DNA from 4 places in the Colwellia sp. MB02u-14 genome. Region 1 is predicted to be linked to each of the others. Evidence: predicted binding sites of a transcription regulator. Region 1 holds the regulator's gene; each other region holds the start of a gene.
What was found. Region 1 encodes sigma-54, which starts transcription at its own class of promoters, with help from an activator protein. Its sites were predicted from a motif close to GTTGGCACGNNNNTNGNNT; they were not measured.
Positions count from the first base shown of each region.

Region 2: H4J52_RS10775 (flagellar hook-length control protein FliK) is a predicted target of sigma-54. The motif match lies at 2,431-2,449, and genes of this name have one in related genera.
Region 3: H4J52_RS17535 (DUF2884 family protein) is a predicted target of sigma-54. The motif match lies at 1,659-1,677, and genes of this name have one in related genera.
Region 4: H4J52_RS15545 (PEP-CTERM sorting domain-containing protein) is a predicted target of sigma-54. The motif match lies at 2,067-2,085, and genes of this name have one in related genera.

Region 1 covers NZ_JACGUX010000079.1:441,213-445,767, reverse strand. The annotation lists gene rapZ (RNase adapter RapZ) at 1-518, opposite strand, end outside; gene ptsN (PTS IIA-like nitrogen regulatory protein PtsN) at 549-1,004, opposite strand; gene hpf (ribosome hibernation promoting factor) at 1,050-1,337, opposite strand; gene H4J52_RS12355 (RNA polymerase factor sigma-54) at 1,361-2,869, opposite strand; gene lptB (LPS export ABC transporter ATP-binding protein) at 2,943-3,674, opposite strand; gene lptA (lipopolysaccharide transport periplasmic protein LptA) at 3,671-4,213, opposite strand; gene lptC (LPS export ABC transporter periplasmic protein LptC) at 4,194-4,555, opposite strand, start outside.
Region 2 covers NZ_JACGUX010000079.1:96,812-101,366, reverse strand. The annotation lists gene fliH (flagellar assembly protein FliH) at 1-490, shown strand, start outside; gene fliI (flagellar protein export ATPase FliI) at 521-1,879, shown strand; gene fliJ (flagellar export protein FliJ) at 1,958-2,404, shown strand; gene H4J52_RS10775 (flagellar hook-length control protein FliK) at 2,539-4,542, shown strand.
Region 3 covers NZ_JACGUX010000087.1:259,367-263,921, reverse strand. The annotation lists gene H4J52_RS17545 (cold-shock protein) at 134-340, shown strand; gene zapE (cell division protein ZapE) at 440-1,564, shown strand; gene H4J52_RS17535 (DUF2884 family protein) at 1,738-2,547, shown strand; gene H4J52_RS17530 (EAL and HDOD domain-containing protein) at 3,031-4,254, opposite strand; gene putP (sodium/proline symporter PutP) at 4,504-4,555, shown strand, end outside.
Region 4 covers NZ_JACGUX010000085.1:66,356-70,910, reverse strand. The annotation lists gene prsT (XrtA/PEP-CTERM system TPR-repeat protein PrsT) at 1-1,882, opposite strand, end outside; gene H4J52_RS15545 (PEP-CTERM sorting domain-containing protein) at 2,177-3,040, shown strand; gene erpA (iron-sulfur cluster insertion protein ErpA) at 3,227-3,568, shown strand; gene H4J52_RS15535 (hypothetical protein) at 3,938-4,264, opposite strand; gene H4J52_RS15530 (M20/M25/M40 family metallo-hydrolase) at 4,472-4,555, shown strand, end outside.

The DNA of each region.
Region 1 (4,555 bases):
ACACCATGCTTAAAGCCAAAAGATTCAAATACCACAACCATTGAGGCAGACGTTTTACCCAAAATTCGCTCGCGCACTAAGTCAGATAATTGATGAGGTGATAACTGGCTGGTATTTATATACAATCCCGCACGTGTAGAAATAGGTTCAAGCAGTTTTTTCTCTAAAGAAATCGCTTGGTCGAGTGGAATATTTTGTTTTATTAACGGATGTAAACGACGCGTTTCACTAAAACGGCGAATAAGATCAGAATCATCGGCGTCTAAATAAAGTATATCGAGCTTTACTGTTTTAGGTAGATAATCTAATATTTCTGAGACATCATTAGGGTCATTGGGCAAATTACGGACATCTAAACTAACGGCTACTTTATCATAGTCATTGATGACGGTATGGGCTAACGCAGGCAACAAGTTAACAGGAATATTATCTACGCAGTAGTAGCCTAAATCTTCGAGCACACGCAATGCAACACTTTTACCTGACCCTGAACGACCACTGACTATCATGAGTTTCATTTGAATTTTCCTGACTTTTTATTGTATTTATTAACGTGCAGCTTGCTTTATTAAATTAAAAAGCTCTTGCGAATTTTGACACTTTCTTACTTGTTTTGCGATTTGTTTGGTACTAAATACTTGTGCAATACTTTGTAGCGTTTCTAAATGTTGTTGGCAGTTCTCTTCGGGCACAAACAGCGCAATAATAATATCTACCCCGCGATTATCTATAGAGTCAAATTCCACCGCTTGTTCACTGGTCAGTAAAACGGCAATGACTTGTGAGGTATTTGACAAACGCCCATGAGGGATAGCTATACCGTTACCGATGCCGGTAGAACCCACTTTTTCACGCGCCATTAAACTTTCAAATAGCTGATGTGTATCAAGGTTCTCAATTTTTTTTGCCGCAGTGGCGCTAATTATTTCAAGGAGTTTTTTTTTGCTAGTCCCCTTAACGGCACAGAGTGTGCAGTCAAGGGTTAGGATATCTTGCAACTTCATTACACTACTTACATTCTTTGATTAGAGAAAAGATAAAAAACAGCATTAATGCTGATTCGTTTTGCCTTTGTACTTTAATATTTGCCGATCAAGTTTATCAACAAGACTGTCAATAGAGGCGTACATATCTGGATTTTCAGCTTTAGCATGTAAATCAGTGCCACTAAGATGAATCGTCGCTTCTGCAATTTGGTTTGATTTCTCAACGGTGAGAACAACATGAACATTATTGATATGGTCAAAATGTCGGGTCAACTTTGCCATTTTTATATTGACATTTTCTCGTAAAGCTTCGGTAATTTCAACATGGTGACCAGAAAGATTAATTTGCATAAGCTTAATTCCTCATCTTTTCGTTAAAGTAAACTTTTTCGTTGGTTAGAAGGGGGAATAGAAAGTGACTCGCGATATTTTGCAATAGTACGCCGAGCAACATTTATTCCTTGAGTGGCTAATAAGTCAGCCATTTTACTATCACTTAATGGCTTTGCGGGTATTTCAGCCGCGACAAATTTTTTGATTAATGCACGAATAGCGGTTGATGAACATTCGCCACCACTTTCTGTCCCTACATGACTTGAAAAGAAAAATTTCAGTTCAAAAATTCCTCGTGGCGTATGCATATACTTTTGTGTTGTTACCCGAGAAATGGTTGATTCATGCATATCGACAGCTTCGGCAATATCATTTAGAACCATAGGACGCATGGCTTCATTACCATGTTCGAAAAAACCAATTTGTCGTTGAACAATACAGTTTGACACTTTCAATAAGGTATCGTTACGACTTTCTAAACTTTTAATAAACCATTTAGCTTCTTGTAAATTTGAGCGAATAAACTGTGTGTCTGCCGTTGACTTCATCGAACGAGACATCGAAGCATATTGCTGATTGACAGACAGCTTTGGTGCTGTATCAGGATTTAGTTCAACAACCCAACGCCCATTTTTCTTTTCAACAGAAACATCAGGAATAACGTATTGATCATCACTTTTGATAACACTGTCGCCAGGTCTAGGATCAAGTGATTGAATCAGGCGGACGACTTCGCGAAGTTGCTCTTCTTTTAGTCGAGTTTTACGCATTAACGTACGATAATCTCGGCTACCCAGCAGATTAATATGGTCACGTAACACCAACTTACTTTCTGCTAACCACGGCGTTGCGGGGTCAAATTGGTTAAGTTGAATAATTAAACATTCTGAAATAGAACGTGCAGCAACGCCAACAGGGTCAAAGAGGTTAATACGTTTTAGTACCACCTCTATTTCATCAAGTTCAACACCTTCAATGGCAACACTGTCTAGAATGTCTTCACTGGAAACGGTCAAATAGCCAGCATCGTCAACGGCATCTATGATTGCGGTAGCTATAGCACGGTCGGTTTCGGTGAAAGGGCTTAATTCCATTTGCCAGCGTAAGTGGTCTTGAATAGAATCTTGAGTTTCGCCTTGGTAAGTATAATCTTCTGAAGCGGGTCCCGAATTAGAACTCGCTGCACCTGCGGTGTAGTTGTCATCCCAGGTCGTATCCATGTTTAATTCTTCAGGGATATCATTTTTATCCATTGCTTCAGTGGTGGTGATCTCATCGATGGTGGGTGTAGAGTCTTCGCTGCCATCAGAAACGGCTTTCTCTTTAATATCACCTGCACCAGCTGTGTGAGCTTCTTCAAGATTGTCAGTACTTTTATCTTCAGCATTGTTTGACGATTCATCCATTTCTAGTAATGGATTATTTTCTAAGGCCTCTTGAATTTCTTGCTGAAGCTCTAACGTTGACAATTGCAGCAATTTGATTGCTTGCTGCAATTGAGGCGTCATGGTTAATTGTTGTCCTATGCGGAGTTGTAGAGTAGGGCGCATTTAGGTCATTAACTTCCTATTATTTTTAATTGAATATTGTCGATATACGAAAATATTATTAACTTATTAGCTACTATAGCGTGAATTGTTCACCAAGGTATACATCTCTTACATGTTGATTTGCAAGAATTTGATCTGCATTACCTTCTGCAATAAGTTCACCATGACTAACAATATAAGCATGTTCACACACATCAAGGGTTTCTCTTACATTATGGTCGGTGATCAAAACACCAATACCACGTTCTTTTAAGTGTAGAATAATTTTTTTGATATCACCTACTGAAATTGGGTCAACACCCGCAAAAGGTTCATCTAATAAAATAAATTTGGGCTCTGCGGCTAAAGCTCGAGCAATCTCTACTCGGCGACGTTCACCACCTGATAAGCTCATGCCTAAATTATCTTTAATATGACCTATGTTAAATTCTTCAACTAAATGTTCTAGCTTTTCTTCACGTTCTGCATTAGATAATTCTTTTCGTGTTTGCAAAATGGCCATAATATTATCGTAAACACTCAGTTTTCGAAAGATAGAGGCTTCTTGTGGCAAGTACCCTATCCCTTTTCTTGCGCGTTCATGCATAGGTGCTAACGTGAGGTTTTCATCATTGAGAATAATATCGCCACTATCACTTTCAACCAAACCAACAATCATATAGAAAGAGGTGGTTTTTCCTGCGCCATTAGGGCCGAGTAAACCCACTATTTGTCCTGCTGAGACTTGCATACTGACATTCTTAACAACTTTTCTGCCTTTATAAGCCTTAGCAAGACCTTTCGCCATTAGCGTGCTCGTACTCATAAGTTACCTTTTTCCAGAGTATTAGTGTCATTTTTTTTCGCTTGTACTTTTTCTTTAGGCTGAAAAATTGTCTTCGTTCGTTCATTAGTTTTACTCTCAGCATTTACATACTGAGTATCAATATTGTAAGTGATTTTACTACCACTGACTTCACTGTCTTCTTGTTGTAATAATGCATTTCCTGAAATGATCACTAAATTGTTTCCAGGCTCGTATCGTATTTCATCTGCTTGCAAATTAAGCAGAGTACCATCGGTTAACGTTTGTTCAAATGTTGCTGGTTTCCCTTTCGCAATATAGGTTTTTTCTTCGCTACCTGATTGCGTTAGCACTTGAACCAAGTCGGCACGAATAATTAATGAACCTTGGGTGATAACTACGTTGTCGATATAGCTGAAAATTTTATTTTTAAGATCTGCTGCTTGTCTTGATGCATCAATTTCAATTTTTTGTGATATATCAAATTTTTCAGCGAAAGCTGATGAAAGCAAGGCGCCTGATAATATTAAGCACAGTAGGCTATTTTTTAACAATTTCATAAATGGATTTCACATGTTTAGTTAGTGTCATTTGGTTGGTGTTTAAGTCGACAATTAAACCCTTACCATCGATGGTAAATCCTTTACCAATAATTTTAATTTCTTGTTCTGAACTTATGATGTTAGTTTTTAAATCAAGTTCAAAGTATTTTCCTTGAACTTCTTGTAATAAGCTATTTTGATCGGTTGCTACCAAGCGCACATGCTTTTCTAACTTCACTCGGTTGTTGTTATATAATATGCCTTCATTGGCAGATACCTTCCATGTGGGCGCATTATTTTTTGGATGAAGGGTGTATTGAGGAAACTCAAAATTGGTAATGTTTAACTCAGGATAATGTT
Region 2 (4,555 bases), 340 kb from region 1:
AGAAGGTGTGGTACTCGGGCATAAAGAAGGGGTTGAAACAGGCTTGGCAGAGGGGGAAAAAAGTATAGAAGAACAATCTGCAGCATGGCAGTCGCTCACTGAACAGCTGCATAAGCCGTTACTCGATGTAGAAAAAAATGTCGAACAACAACTTCTTCACCTTGTTGTGCAACTTACCGAAGCTGTTACCCTACAAGAAGCTAAAACAAATCCTGATATCATAATAGGCGCAATTTCTGCAGGCATAAAAGCTTTACCTAGCCAAGAAGCACAAACACAAATTTTATTGCATCCAGATGATATTAAACGTGTTGAAAAGCAGTTTGGTGCAGATCATGTTCAAGAGCAAGGTTGGCGCTTGCTTGCTGCACCACAGCTTGTTCCTGGTAGTTGTCAAATTGAAAACAGTACTTCCAACGTAGATTTGAGTGTTAAATCACGGATGAAAGAAGTATTGGACTCATTTTTGCAAGATGCATTACATCAGTAATTTCTTGTATAAAAGAGTCAAAATACCGCTATGGTTAATACCTTTCGCCTAAATGAAAGACTAAAAAACTGTCAAGAGTTTGTCCATCCGCATAAAGTTTCTGTCGCGGGGCGCTTAGTAAGGGTTGTGGGTTTAACCTTAGAAGCTGTTGGGGTTAAAGCCGCAGTAGGAAGCCAATGTCTGGTCGAGACCGCACAAGGCGATTTAATCGCCGAGATTGTCGGATTTTCTAAAGACATCACTTATTTAATGCCAGAACAAAGCTTACAAGGCGTTTTACCTGGCGCGCGCGTTGTGCCGCTAGCGACGAAAGCTCGCTTACCTTTTTCAATGGATTTGCTTGGCCGAGTCGTTGATGGTGTAGGTAAACCCTTAGACGGTAAAGGTCCAATCAAAAACTCGGGTCATTACCAAATAAATAATAAACCCATTAACCCTTTATCGAGACGGGCAATTACCAAACCTCTAGACGTTGGTGTACGTGCTATTAATAGCTTTTTAACCGTAGGTGTGGGTCAGCGTATGGGGCTGTTCGCTGGCTCAGGTGTTGGTAAAAGTGTTTTGCTAGGAATGATGACACGTGGCACAACTGCTGATGTAATTGTGGTGGGATTAATTGGTGAACGTGGCCGAGAAGTTAAAGAATTTATTGAAGAAATTTTAGATGAAGAAGGACGCGCACGATCAGTTGTTGTTGCTGCGCCTGCAGATAATTCGCCATTAATGCGTCTAAAAGGTTGTGAAACAGCGGTACAAATTGCTGAGTATTTTCGAGATCAAGGCTTAAATGTTTTATTATTGGTCGACTCGCTGACACGTTATGCACAAGCGCAACGAGAAATAGCACTCGCTGTGGGCGAGCCTCCAGCAACCAAAGGTTATCCGCCTTCAGTATTTTCAAAGTTACCACAACTGGTAGAACGAGCGGGTAATGGTGGTGAAGGTCAGGGATCAATAACCGCATTTTTTACGGTATTAACAGAAGGTGATGATCTACAAGACCCTATTGCAGATGCTTCTCGGGCAATTTTAGATGGACATATTGTTTTATCTCGTGCTTTAGCTGATGCAGGTCACTATCCTGCGGTTGATATCGAAGGTTCTATTAGTCGTGTAATGCCAATGGTGACCAGTGAAGAGCATCAGCAACTCGCTCGACAATTAAAACAAGTTTATTCCCTATACCAGCAAAACAAAGATTTGATTGCTATTGGCGCTTATAGCCGTGGCAATGATCCTCGTATTGATCAGTCAATTGACTTAATGCCAGTGATCAAATTTTTCTTACAACAAAAAATGTTGGAAGTTATTCCTTATGATCAAAGCTTAACGCAACTCCAAGAAATATTTTCTGCAGCGCAAGCACACGCACAAACAGCGCAGGGATAATAAAATATTCTTGCATCGTGTTGTTAAAGAAAGTGTAGTAACGCTACTTGGCCATTCACTATTACAAAGGGGTAACTTATGCCATTAAAGCAACTGGATACCTTACATCGTTATGAACAAGACAAAGAAAAAAAAGCAGCGCAAGCACTACAAACGGCTGAATTTGAATATCAGCAGAATATTGAACGGTTAAACAGTGTTAGCGAGTATCGACTTGAGTATATGAAACGGTTAAATGAACGTTCAATGGTCGGTATCGATAGCGCAACATTTAGCCATTTTCATGCCTTTATTGCCAAGCTAGACAACGCAGCTCAGCAAGTAGATATTGCCATCACGCAAAGCAAGGCAATAGTCGAACAGAGCAAGCAACAGTGGTTTGCTCAGCGACAAAAAATTCAAGCAGTGGAATTGCTTCGTGATAAAAAAAGACAAGCACTGGCCATTATTGCAAATAAACAAGAACAAAAAATGTTTGATGAAATTGCTACTCAACAATTTGTGCGACAAAAAATGCAGAGATAAAGCTATTTCTAAAGATTACAATATTCTTTGGAACAATACTTGCTTACTTATGTGTTAGAAAAAATTAGCCATAAAAAATGCTATAACTCTTTTAAATATAGCTCAAACTTACCGTTGAAATGAAAAGGTTTACTATGCCGCAAGTTAATACATTAGCCATAGATATAGCGCCAAGTAAGGACTTTAGTTCTGTTCAGTCAAGAGTAACAGGCTCGTCAAAAAATCCAAATAAAGATTTTGCGCAAATGGTGGATCAACATTATCAAAACCAACAAAGCGGCAAGAAACAAGAAATAAGTGGCAACAAAGCGAAAGTTGATGCAGAAAGTAACCCCGTAAATAAAGGTGTTCCGTCGAAAGATAAAGAGTTAGGTACGGCATCTGATGAAGAAATCAACACTGAAACTCATAAGAGTCAATCAGCAGAACAGTTGCCTAGTGATGATCAAGATATCAATGAAAGAAAAGATCAGCTAGAAAATGCTCAAAAAGAAGATCCTGAGCAGAAAAGTACAATAGTCGTAAACGTTAATAACGAATCGACGACCTCTAAAAATACAGAAAGTACTACCGAGCAACTGATGTCGTTCTTGTCTGCTTCTCAAAAAATATTATCCGATGGTGAAAATACGGTTACGCCAAAAACTAATGAAAAATTATCAACCCTAGAAAGTGCTGGGAAGCAGCAAGACAAAACTGAATTAGAAGTGCTTTTAAAGCAAGTACTTGGTGGAAATTATAAAATAAAAACAGGTGAAATTGAAGATAATTCAGTAAAACCTACCCCCGATAAAAACGTAGCTGAGCAATTAAAAATGCAGGTAGCTAGCAAAAACGCGGCATTGATAAATAAAACTGACGCTCAAATCCCACCCGTTGTTGATGCGGGTAAAGTGATTAAAAATGAAAGTAAGTTAGACATTGCTGTAGTCGAGGGGAAAACAGGAAATGAGCAAGTTTCATCAATGAAATTCACTGATCTTAAAACCCTGCTGTCAACCCAAACTGACGTTAACAATGTGACAAAGCAGCAAATGTCAGCAAGTGATCTTGAAGCCCTTGCGGTTGGTGAAGAAAATACAGCGATTGAAGGTGAATTAGAAAAAGTCAATACAGCGTTTTTAGGTAGTCAAGATAAAGTGACAACGCATGATAAAACCCCACAAAGTAATGCGAAAAATCATACCTCGTTAACAAAAGAGGGAGCCGAGACGGCATTACCCATAACGGTTAAAAACGAAAACTTGGTGGGTGAAATTGATGCTAACAATATCAATACAGATAAAGTCGCTTTTGCTGGAGTGAGCGTTCCTGGCGAAAAACAAGCTCAAGAAAGTAACCAGAATCAAAGTCGAGTGATCAATCAAGCAACCCACAAAGTACTTGAGGCACAAAACTCAAGTGCTGGCGAACAATCTCAAGAGCAGTCGTCAGAGCAACAAAACAAGAAAATGGCACAAAGTTTATCTAACACTGAAAAATTGGTCAATAATGAAGTATCAGTTAAAGAAAAACCATTTAATGAGATTTTTGATAAAAAACAAATGAATATCAGTATTGAAAATGCGCTTAACAGAGATATTCTTCAAGTTAATGAAGCGACAAAATCAGCAGCTTTTACTGAAGAGATGATCACCAAACTGAGCAGTGAAAATGTTCAATCTACGGCTCAATCGGTCACGAATGCAAAGCAAGCGACTTCATTATACAATGAAACTTTATCAGTATACCGTAAAGATTTTGCGGGCGCGTTGAAAGATAAAGTTATGGTAATGATGAACCAGAAACTTCAACAAATTGAAATTCGTCTTGATCCTCAAGAACTAGGTAATGTTAACGTTAAAATTAATATGCAAAATGAGCAGGCTGTTGTTAACTTTACGGTGCAAAACCAGCAGGCAAAAGAAGCTTTTGATCAAAACTTAGGTCGATTAAAAGAGATGCTTGCTGAAAGTGGTGTTGATGTTGGCGATGCCAATGTCGAGCAACAAAGCAAACAACAAAATGAAGATGAACTTGGCGGTGGTGATCAAGGTGGTGAGGGCGATGTTACTGGTAATGAATTATCAGCGTTAAGTGATACGCAAACACTAAATTTGGTTAAAGGTTCATCAACTGGCGTAGATTACTACGCTTAAATGAGAAAACTCA
Region 3 (4,555 bases), on a different contig from region 1:
TTCGAAGTTATGTTAGTAGCTCGTCCTGTTTAATAAGTCATAGCAACACTCTCAGCAATATCGTTTTTTGTCATTAAATTTATTTAATGACTGGAACAAAATTAAAATTATATTAAACAAATAGGATACTATTATGTCTACAACTACTGGTACAGTAAAATGGTTCAACGAGTCTAAAGGTTTTGGTTTCATCGAGCAAGAATCTGGTCCTGACGTTTTCGCACATTTCTCTGCAATCTCTGGCGACGGTTTTAAAACTCTAGCTGAAGGCCAAAAAGTACAGTTTACTGTTACTCAAGGTCAGAAAGGTCCTCAAGCTGAGAACATTCAAGCTCTTTAATTTTGTATGTTGAGTTAACCTAGGTTACCTCATACAAATAAATTGCTAAAAAGGGTAAGACTTATGTCTCACCCTTTTTTTGTGGAAAAAATTTAGTTTATGCTCTCAGCTTATCAGTCGTTATCTGCTTTAAATCATTTTCAATATGATTACGCACAAGTTAATGCAGTTGCGAAACTCGATGAGCTCTCCCAGAACATTTATCAGCAAGAACAGCAGTCTTGGCTGGCTAAACGACTTAATAAACCCATTGTTATTCCCGGAATTTATTTCTATGGCAGAGTTGGGCGTGGTAAAACCATGCTTATGGATCTGTTTTTCCAACATTTAGCGATCACAGCAAAAAAACGTATTCACTTCCACCGATTTATGGAAGAAGTTCATCAGCAATTAAATTTATGTTCAGGGGAAAGTGATCCTTTAACATTTATTGCAAAGCGCTGGGCAAAAAAAATTAAGGTGCTATGTTTTGATGAATTTTTTGTTTCAGACATTGGTGACGCCATGTTGCTTTCGGGTTTGTTTCAAGCACTTTTTCAGCAAGGTATTATTTTAATTGCTACATCTAACAGTCAACCCGAGCAACTCTACAGAAACGGTTTACAGCGTGAACGCTTTCTACCAACTATCGGTCTAATTAATAAGCATTGCCAAGTGTTATCAGTTGATGGTGACATTGACCATCGTTTAGGCCACGATGAAGTTGCAATCGAGTATCGTGATTATAGCTTTCCCTTGGCTAAAAATAATACTCTGGTTAATCGATTCTTTGAAGTTACAGGGAGTAAAGTAAGTTCAGGTTATATAACAGTTAACCACCGTAAAATAGCTTACCAAGCGAAAACTGATAAAACGATACTCTTTGATTTTTATGCGCTTTGTTCAGGCCCAAGAAGTCAGCGAGACTATATGCGTTTGGCTGATAGTTTTAAAACAGTATTACTTGATCAAGTCCCACAGTTCAATGGAGAAAGAATTATTTCAGTTGCCTCTGGCGTGGAAGATGGCTATCAACGTGAGGGTAAAATATTGGGTGAGCTTCGTCATTTAGATGACGAAGCTCGACGTTTTATTGCGTTGGTTGATGAGTTCTATGATAGAAAGATAAGACTTATTATTAACGCTGAAGTTGATGTTTTTGACCTTTATCAGGGGCAACAATTAATTTTTGAATTTGCCCGTTGTCAATCAAGACTGATTGAAATGCAAAACATATCATATTAACTAAAACTTTGTTTTCTTAACCAAATAATAGCTTTTTATTCTCTTTCTTATTGTTTGTTTTTATATACCCTATTGAATTTTATTACTTTTATTTTATGGCACCTATTTTGTAATAACGAGCTTAGTTATGCGTTATTTAGTTAAAGACAACATTTTATAAGAGAAGGGATAATATGAAAACACTAATCGCTACGGCACTAATATTGGCAAGCAGCAGTTCATTTGCTTCTAAAGCATCATTTACCAATGACTCATGCAATGCAGACATATCAGGAGGCGTTAAAATTACCGCCACAGCCATTGAATTCTCAAGAGATAAAAAAGCGCTCTACAAAATTGTTGATAATGAAATGCTATACGTTAATGACAATAAAATCGCTTTATCTGATAGTCAGCAATCTTTAGTTACCGATTATGCTATGCGTATTAGATCTGCTGTTCCGCAAGTAAAAGGGATTGCATTAGATGCTATTGATCTTGCGAGTGATGGCGTAAATTTAGCCTTTAATGAATTGCTAGGTGAGGGGAATGATATTAGTGCTGAAATTGGTGCCCAACTCTCAGAAATACGTAAAGAAATCGATGAAGGTTTTACTCACCATAAAGACATTTATTTTGATGAAAACGGCTTTTCAGGAGACGATTTTTTCAATGAAGATTTCGAACAGCGTATTGAGAGTGCTGTAGAGCAAACAGTGCAAAATTCGATAGGCAGTTTGATGATTGCTGTTGGTCAACAGATGCTTTTTTCTGGGGGCGATATGGATGCCTTTGAAACACGTATGGAAGATTTTGGTGAAAAGATGGAATACGAAATGAAATCTCGTGGTAACGAAATAGAAACGCGAAGCGAGGAGCTTTGTCAGTCAGTTATCGCAATTGATGCTCTTGAAGATCAATTAACGGATGAGATAATTGAGCTAAAAGATTTTAATTTGCTAACCACCAAAGTTATGGCTAAAGACCGCAAAGATCTGATGTAGTATTTCTATATAACTGTGTAACGTCATTAGCGTTTATATAGTCTTTGAGCTGTTATTCTACTGTTACTGTCACCATAAAACGAGCGAAGACTATAAATCTTACTCGTTTTTATGTTCAGGAAGAACGGTATGTCACGGTCACATGGATGTGAAAGAGTAACGATGTTCAGGAAGAACGGTATGTCACGGTCACATGGATGTGAAAGAGTAACGATGTTCAGGAAGAACGGTATGTCACGGTCACATGGATGTGAAAGAGTAACGGTGTTCAGGAAGAACGGTATGTCACGGTCACATGGATGTGAAAGAGTGACGATGTTCAGGAAGAACGGTATGTCACGGTCACATGGATGTGAAAGAGTGACGATCTTCAGGAAAAACGATATGAACTGTATTATTACAAATCACAAGTACCTCTGTTCATAGAGGTAATATCACAGGAAAATAGATGTAAAATTTGGCCTTTTAGCTTTTGAAACGAAGTTAACTATTGGTCATTTGGGATTGTTCATCAGCCCAATTTAGTGCTTCATTATAATCTTTAATGACTTTCTCTTTTTCAATACCTAATTTTTTCATGACAATAGTGGTTTTTTCCCATTGTGCATGTTCAATAAACTCTAACAATTGTATTAATTCAGCCAAGACTCCTTTTTTAGTGAGTAAAGGATCTTTTATTTCTTGAGCAAGAGGAAGTTTTTCTAAAACTGTTTCAAGTTTTTCATCTAAAATGGCATCAATTAATGACAATAGTCCCGTTAAAAATGCAATTGAGCTATTTACTGGAACACTAATGTTTTTTGCAACAAGCTCACAAAACTTTGCTCGAGCCATTGCTGAATTGATTAACTCAGAAGGCTTGTCAGGGTTAACATTTATAGCAAACATTAGACCTAAAAAACGCTTTAACTCATCAGAGCCTAAGGTTACAAGTGCTTGTTTTATTGTAGATATCTCTGTGCTCCTCCGGAAAATTGCTGAGTTGACATATCTTAATAATTTATATGAAAGTGTCACATCACGCTCAAATACAGATGTAATACTGATTAAATCTAATTCGGGTTTTGATGTTTCATAAAGTAACTCAGCCATCGCTATTTGTGACGGAGATAGACTTTTAGTTTTTATCATTTCAGGCTTTGCAAAGAAAAAACCTTGGAACAGTTCAAAACCTAATTCTAAAGCTTGATTGTATTCTTCGTATGTTTCAACTTTTTCTGCAAGTAACTTAATATCAGGAAAATTTATAATCGCCTGCTTAACTTCTTTTATCTCTTCAATAGTGGAAATTTTCCAATCTATTTTTATTATTTTGATATATGGGAAGAAGTGCATCCACACTTTTTGATGTTCGTAGTCATCAAGCGCTAATGTGTACCCTTGCTCGTAAAGATCTTTACAAATAGCTAGCAGTTTTTTACCCGGCTTAACCGTCTCTAGAATCTCTACAACTACTTCATCAGTCGCTAGCATATTTGCGTAACCAAGGCTTAACGTTTCGAGTGTAAAATTAATAAAGGCAGGTTTATTAGCGGTAAATTCACCAATACCTAAGTTAAATTTACTTGCTTCGATCATTTTGGTTGTGGCTTCGTCGCCATCAATGTCAGGAAAAACGTTATCAATACTGTCTCTAAATAACAATTCATAGGCAAAAAGATTTTTGTCTTTATCTAGAATGGGTTGCCTTGCGGCATAAAAATACATAATAATTCCTGAACACATCATAACTACAGTGAATATATTGTAAATATGACCAATTAGCATTAACTATTTCTATATATTAGTCACTGTCATAAAAACATTACATTTATAATACATTTTATAGACACGAAAAGAATAAAAGTATAGTAATAGAAAAATATCTAGTCATACTAGTCTTACTCTATTTTTTGTTCTGTAGCAGAAATTTACTTTTACACAGCAAAGATATTATAATATTTTTCGGAGGTTAGTTTGGCTTTTGGTACGTTATTTTCTTTAGGTTTATATTTTATTGTCATGATCG
Region 4 (4,555 bases), on a different contig from region 1:
CCATATATAAATTAGCGAGTGCTAAATAAACACTTCCAACTTTATTGTTTTTGTTCAAAAATTTATTTGTCAGCGTTATAGCTTCTTTTAGCTGACCAAGCATTACTTGCATCTCAATAATGTTGATTAATGCTGTTGGGTTATTGTTATCAACACTAAACGCTTTTTTGTATGCATCTAGTGCATCATTATTGTTTTTTGTTATGCGATGTATATTGCCTAGCTCGATTAATAAAAATGCATTAGGCTCTTTTAATTCAGACACTTTTTTATTGATTTTCTCAATAGCTTTGTCAGACTGTTGCTCAATAACATCTATTCTTGATAAATGAACAAGCGTTCTAAGGTTATTTGGGTTTAAAGCTAAAGATTGTTCTAGTGATTTTTTTGCCAGAAGATGTTTGTTTAATCGACCTAAGAGGATGCCTTTTCGTAAGTGTAAAACGCTATCGTCATTTTGTAATGTTAGCGCAAGGTCTAATTGTTCGAGTGCTTGTTCAAATTGATTGTTTTTCTGGTAAGCCTCTGCCAATAATACAATTAAGCTTACGTTGGTATCGAGTGACTTTGCCTGTTCAAGGTGGATAATCGCTTGTGAAAACTTCCCGGTCAGCATCTCTAAGTTTGCTAAGTCAAACAAAGCCTTTGGGTTGTCTTTATTATTAACAACGTCGATTAGATAATTTTCAGCAAGTTGTAGCTCACCTAGTATTGTATAAGTTTGCCCAAGTAGAGACCAGGTTTCGATATCATCTGGATCGACTAACTTTGATTTTACCAATAATGTTTTCGCTCGAAATGGGCTATTTAATGATAACTCGACTTGGGCCGCTAACTTTAATGCTCTTGTATCATTATTAATGATGGCAAGGTATTTTTGCAAAAACTCTTGAGCTTTAAGGTTTTCTTGTTGTTGGAAACTTAGTACGCCAGCTAAATAAAGATAGACCGGATTTTGTTTCATTACCTCCTCAGGTAAACCGGTTAATACCACATTAATATGAGCGGTTGTTTCCTCTACTTCCTTTGTATTTCCTAGCGCACTGTTTGCTATTATTTTTAAATAATTCGCTTTAGGTTCATTAGGGATTTCTGTCGTAATAACATCAATGTCGTTCAAGGCAAGTTGAAAATTTCCTAGCTCAATATATAGGCTTGCTCGTGTTAGTAGCGCAGGGAAGTCCTTATTGTTTAATTCGATAACCTGAGAAATAATACTCAATGACTCTAATTTATTGCCTACTTGCTGTTCTATATTAGCAAGCATTGTTAAAGCAATACTATTTGTTGGAGATACCGCTAGTACTTGGCTGAGGTAAGCTCTCGCTTGAAGTATGTTTCCTTTAAGTAAGTATACTTGTGCGAGGCCTAATTGTGCTTTAATGCTATTAGGTACATGTTCTAATGCTTTTTGAAATAATATTCTTGCTTGCGCTAAATTGTTCATCGCGATAAAAGCTCTTCCTTGTAATATCGCAATTTTATTAAGCTGTTTTTTTTGGGTGTCAGCTGCAATAGGGGCATTAATCACTTCTTTATATTTTTGTTGTAACAGATAAGCCTCGAGCATTAAAGGAAGTACCTTACTTTCATCCGCTTTATTATTTTGGGCTTTTTCTAACTGATTCTCAGCGGAAGCGCCATCACCCATCGCAATATACACTTCGGCGAGTAAAACCATTGAAGGTAAATGCTTAGGATCATTTTTTAAAGCATTTTTCAAATGAATAATTGCAGCGTTCAGTTCAGAGATATAAAAACTTTTGAGTGCATCTTCATAAGGTTTATCTGCATTTTGCTCGGTAAAAGCTAGAGAATGGGTACTTAGCAATAAAAGCGTGCCAGTGAGTAAGGCTAAAGTCGTTTTTATTAAAGATATCATTGAAATATTTCTTTTATGAAAATCAATTGTTAAGGATACTCGGAGTTATTATTAATATCTAGAAGATCTTTAATTGTTTAATGGATGAAATAATAGTTGTCGATAATTTTTACACTTTTAGGTAATATAATGAGTATATATCTATATATTTCTCTATATTATTGAAGTTATTGGTTTTTTACATATTGGCTTGAATTTTGAATAAGACTGAATTAGTAGATAATAAATTATACATAATCTTGTGTTTTGATTACACATGTATTGATGCCGGTATTTAGAAGTAGGTTTAAAAATATGAAATGTTTAAAATGGATTGCAATAGCTGCACTTTCAGTATCAAGTATTAACGCGTTTGCTACAACACTTACCGCCGATGAAATAATGAAGGAGTACACTGATAATGGTTATTCAGATATTCAAGATAATTATATAGGTAAAGGTAATAGAAATGACATCAATGGTGAATCTTACCTATTTGATGTTGACCAAATGTTCGTTTCTCGTGTTGGCACCATACTATCTGTTGACATCTTTACTGCATTTTACAACGATATAAATACAGACGGTATCAAGCTTGGTGATTTGTTTATGGCTGCTGATAATAGTTTTGACAGTACTGGAGAATCGCCTTGGGATCCCAAACGAAATAACTCACGTGACAGATATACTAGTACTGCAGATAAATCAAATACCGGCACAAATTGGAACTACGTTTACGACCTTAGTGGTGCACGTAAATTTACGTCAGGAACTGGGGAATTAAAGTCAGGCTTTGGCAGTAATCAGGTAGTGAGTTCGTCTGATCTTCATGGTACTAGTTCTCGTGATAACCAAGCGGTAATGCTTGCGGATAGAAATAGCGATATAGTTCATGATTCATCTTCATGGTATGTAGATACTAATTATAGCTATGCTAAGACCGTTGGTGAAACATGGAATGGCTACGGTAAAGTTAGTTTTTCTTTTGATGTGAGTGGTACCGCACTTGCTACCGCTAATCAAATTGCTTTTCGCTGGGCAATGACATGCGCTAACGACATTATTGAAGGTGTTGCTTCATTTTCTGGTGGTTCAACTCCTGTGTCAGAACCAGGAACTATTGTATTAATGTTGCTTGCTATGGCTGGTTTTACTTACCGTAGAAAAGTAAAAAATTAATCTTTCATTAATAACCTGATCAATGCGTTATATTGAGAAATATGGCGCATTTTTTTTGTTATATTTGTGAAACATTACTTTTTATTGGGGTTAGCAGACTAAACAAGTGAATACTTGACTAAATTAGTCAAGTTTAAGATAATGGCTCTGAGACAATCCCGTTAACATCTTTGTAAGTAGAGTAATATGTCAACTCCTGAATTACCGATAAAATTTTCCGATGCCGCCGCAACTAAAGTGTTGTCTTTGATAACAGAAGAAGAGAACCCGGAATTAAAATTAAGAGTGTATGTAACAGGTGGTGGCTGCTCTGGATTTTCATATGGCTTTACTTTTGATGAAAAAGTGAACGATGGTGACATGACCATCGTTAAAAAAGGCGTTACTATGGTTATTGACCCGATGAGTTTACAATACTTAGTTGATGGTGAAGTCGATTATATTGAAGGCCTAGAAGGCAGTCGATTCTTAGTAAATAACCCCAATGCATCTTCGACTTGTGGTTGTGGTTCTTCTTTCTCAATCTAACCCTCTTTAGTTTTATATTGATTAAAAAACCAGTGATATCCTCCCTGGTTTTTTTTGTGCCTATTTCTTTCTTTTATCTTAGAAGTCTTTTAAATCAGGCATGCTATTACATCGAACACTTCCCCCAAGCAAATCTGATATTGCTGTTATTGCGATATTAACCTTACTGCTATTCAATCTACTTGCTTTATTTTCGCTTTAGCATCGGGTTGTTGATTAAACCTTGTTATCGATGGTGCAAGAGTATTTTTATGGGTTCAGTATTGATTGAAATTGTCATCTTGCGCGTTTCACTTGCTTGATTATTCAAACGTTGCCCCAGCTTCCTTAGTGACGTTTGTGAAATACTTTTATTTGAGCTATCACTTGTTAACAATTTTTATTGTTTGGCTGCTTCGGCAATATTTTAGCTTGGGTGGTGGACTCTCTTTTTAACGGTATTCTCTTAACCGTCTGAGTTTCGCTTTTAGTTTCATTTTTCGGTGCTTTTTTTATAATGGTCGCCTGCACCGTATCAAAAGCAAAGCTTGAATACTTAGCAACAGAAGAGAAATACAGTCTCGCTTGGATAGGTTTACCGGGATTTTTTTTTATGATCATGGGTAAAGGGGCTTGAGAAAACGGTTGCGTGAAAATAATCAGCATCATCAAATGAAAAATGGTAGAGCAAATCAGTCCTTTGCTTAATTTATTCACATATGACCTCCTTGTAAATCGTAAAATCATTGATGTTACATTGAGACTTCCAATCTTGAAAAATTTTAGTTTTACCTTAATAAACAGTAAATAGTTCAATAAAGATAGTTCGTTGCTATTTTAAGGTGAAGCTATTTGCATGTCGTCGCAAGATTCTTGATACTGAATGTATTCTACGATCAATCATTACTTATAAAAGGGAATATCATGCGGAAAGTGCCTTTTCAATCAGTCATAAAAACACTTGTGTTAAGCAGTGTTTTTTTAGCTTTGTCGAGTTCAGCAGCAACA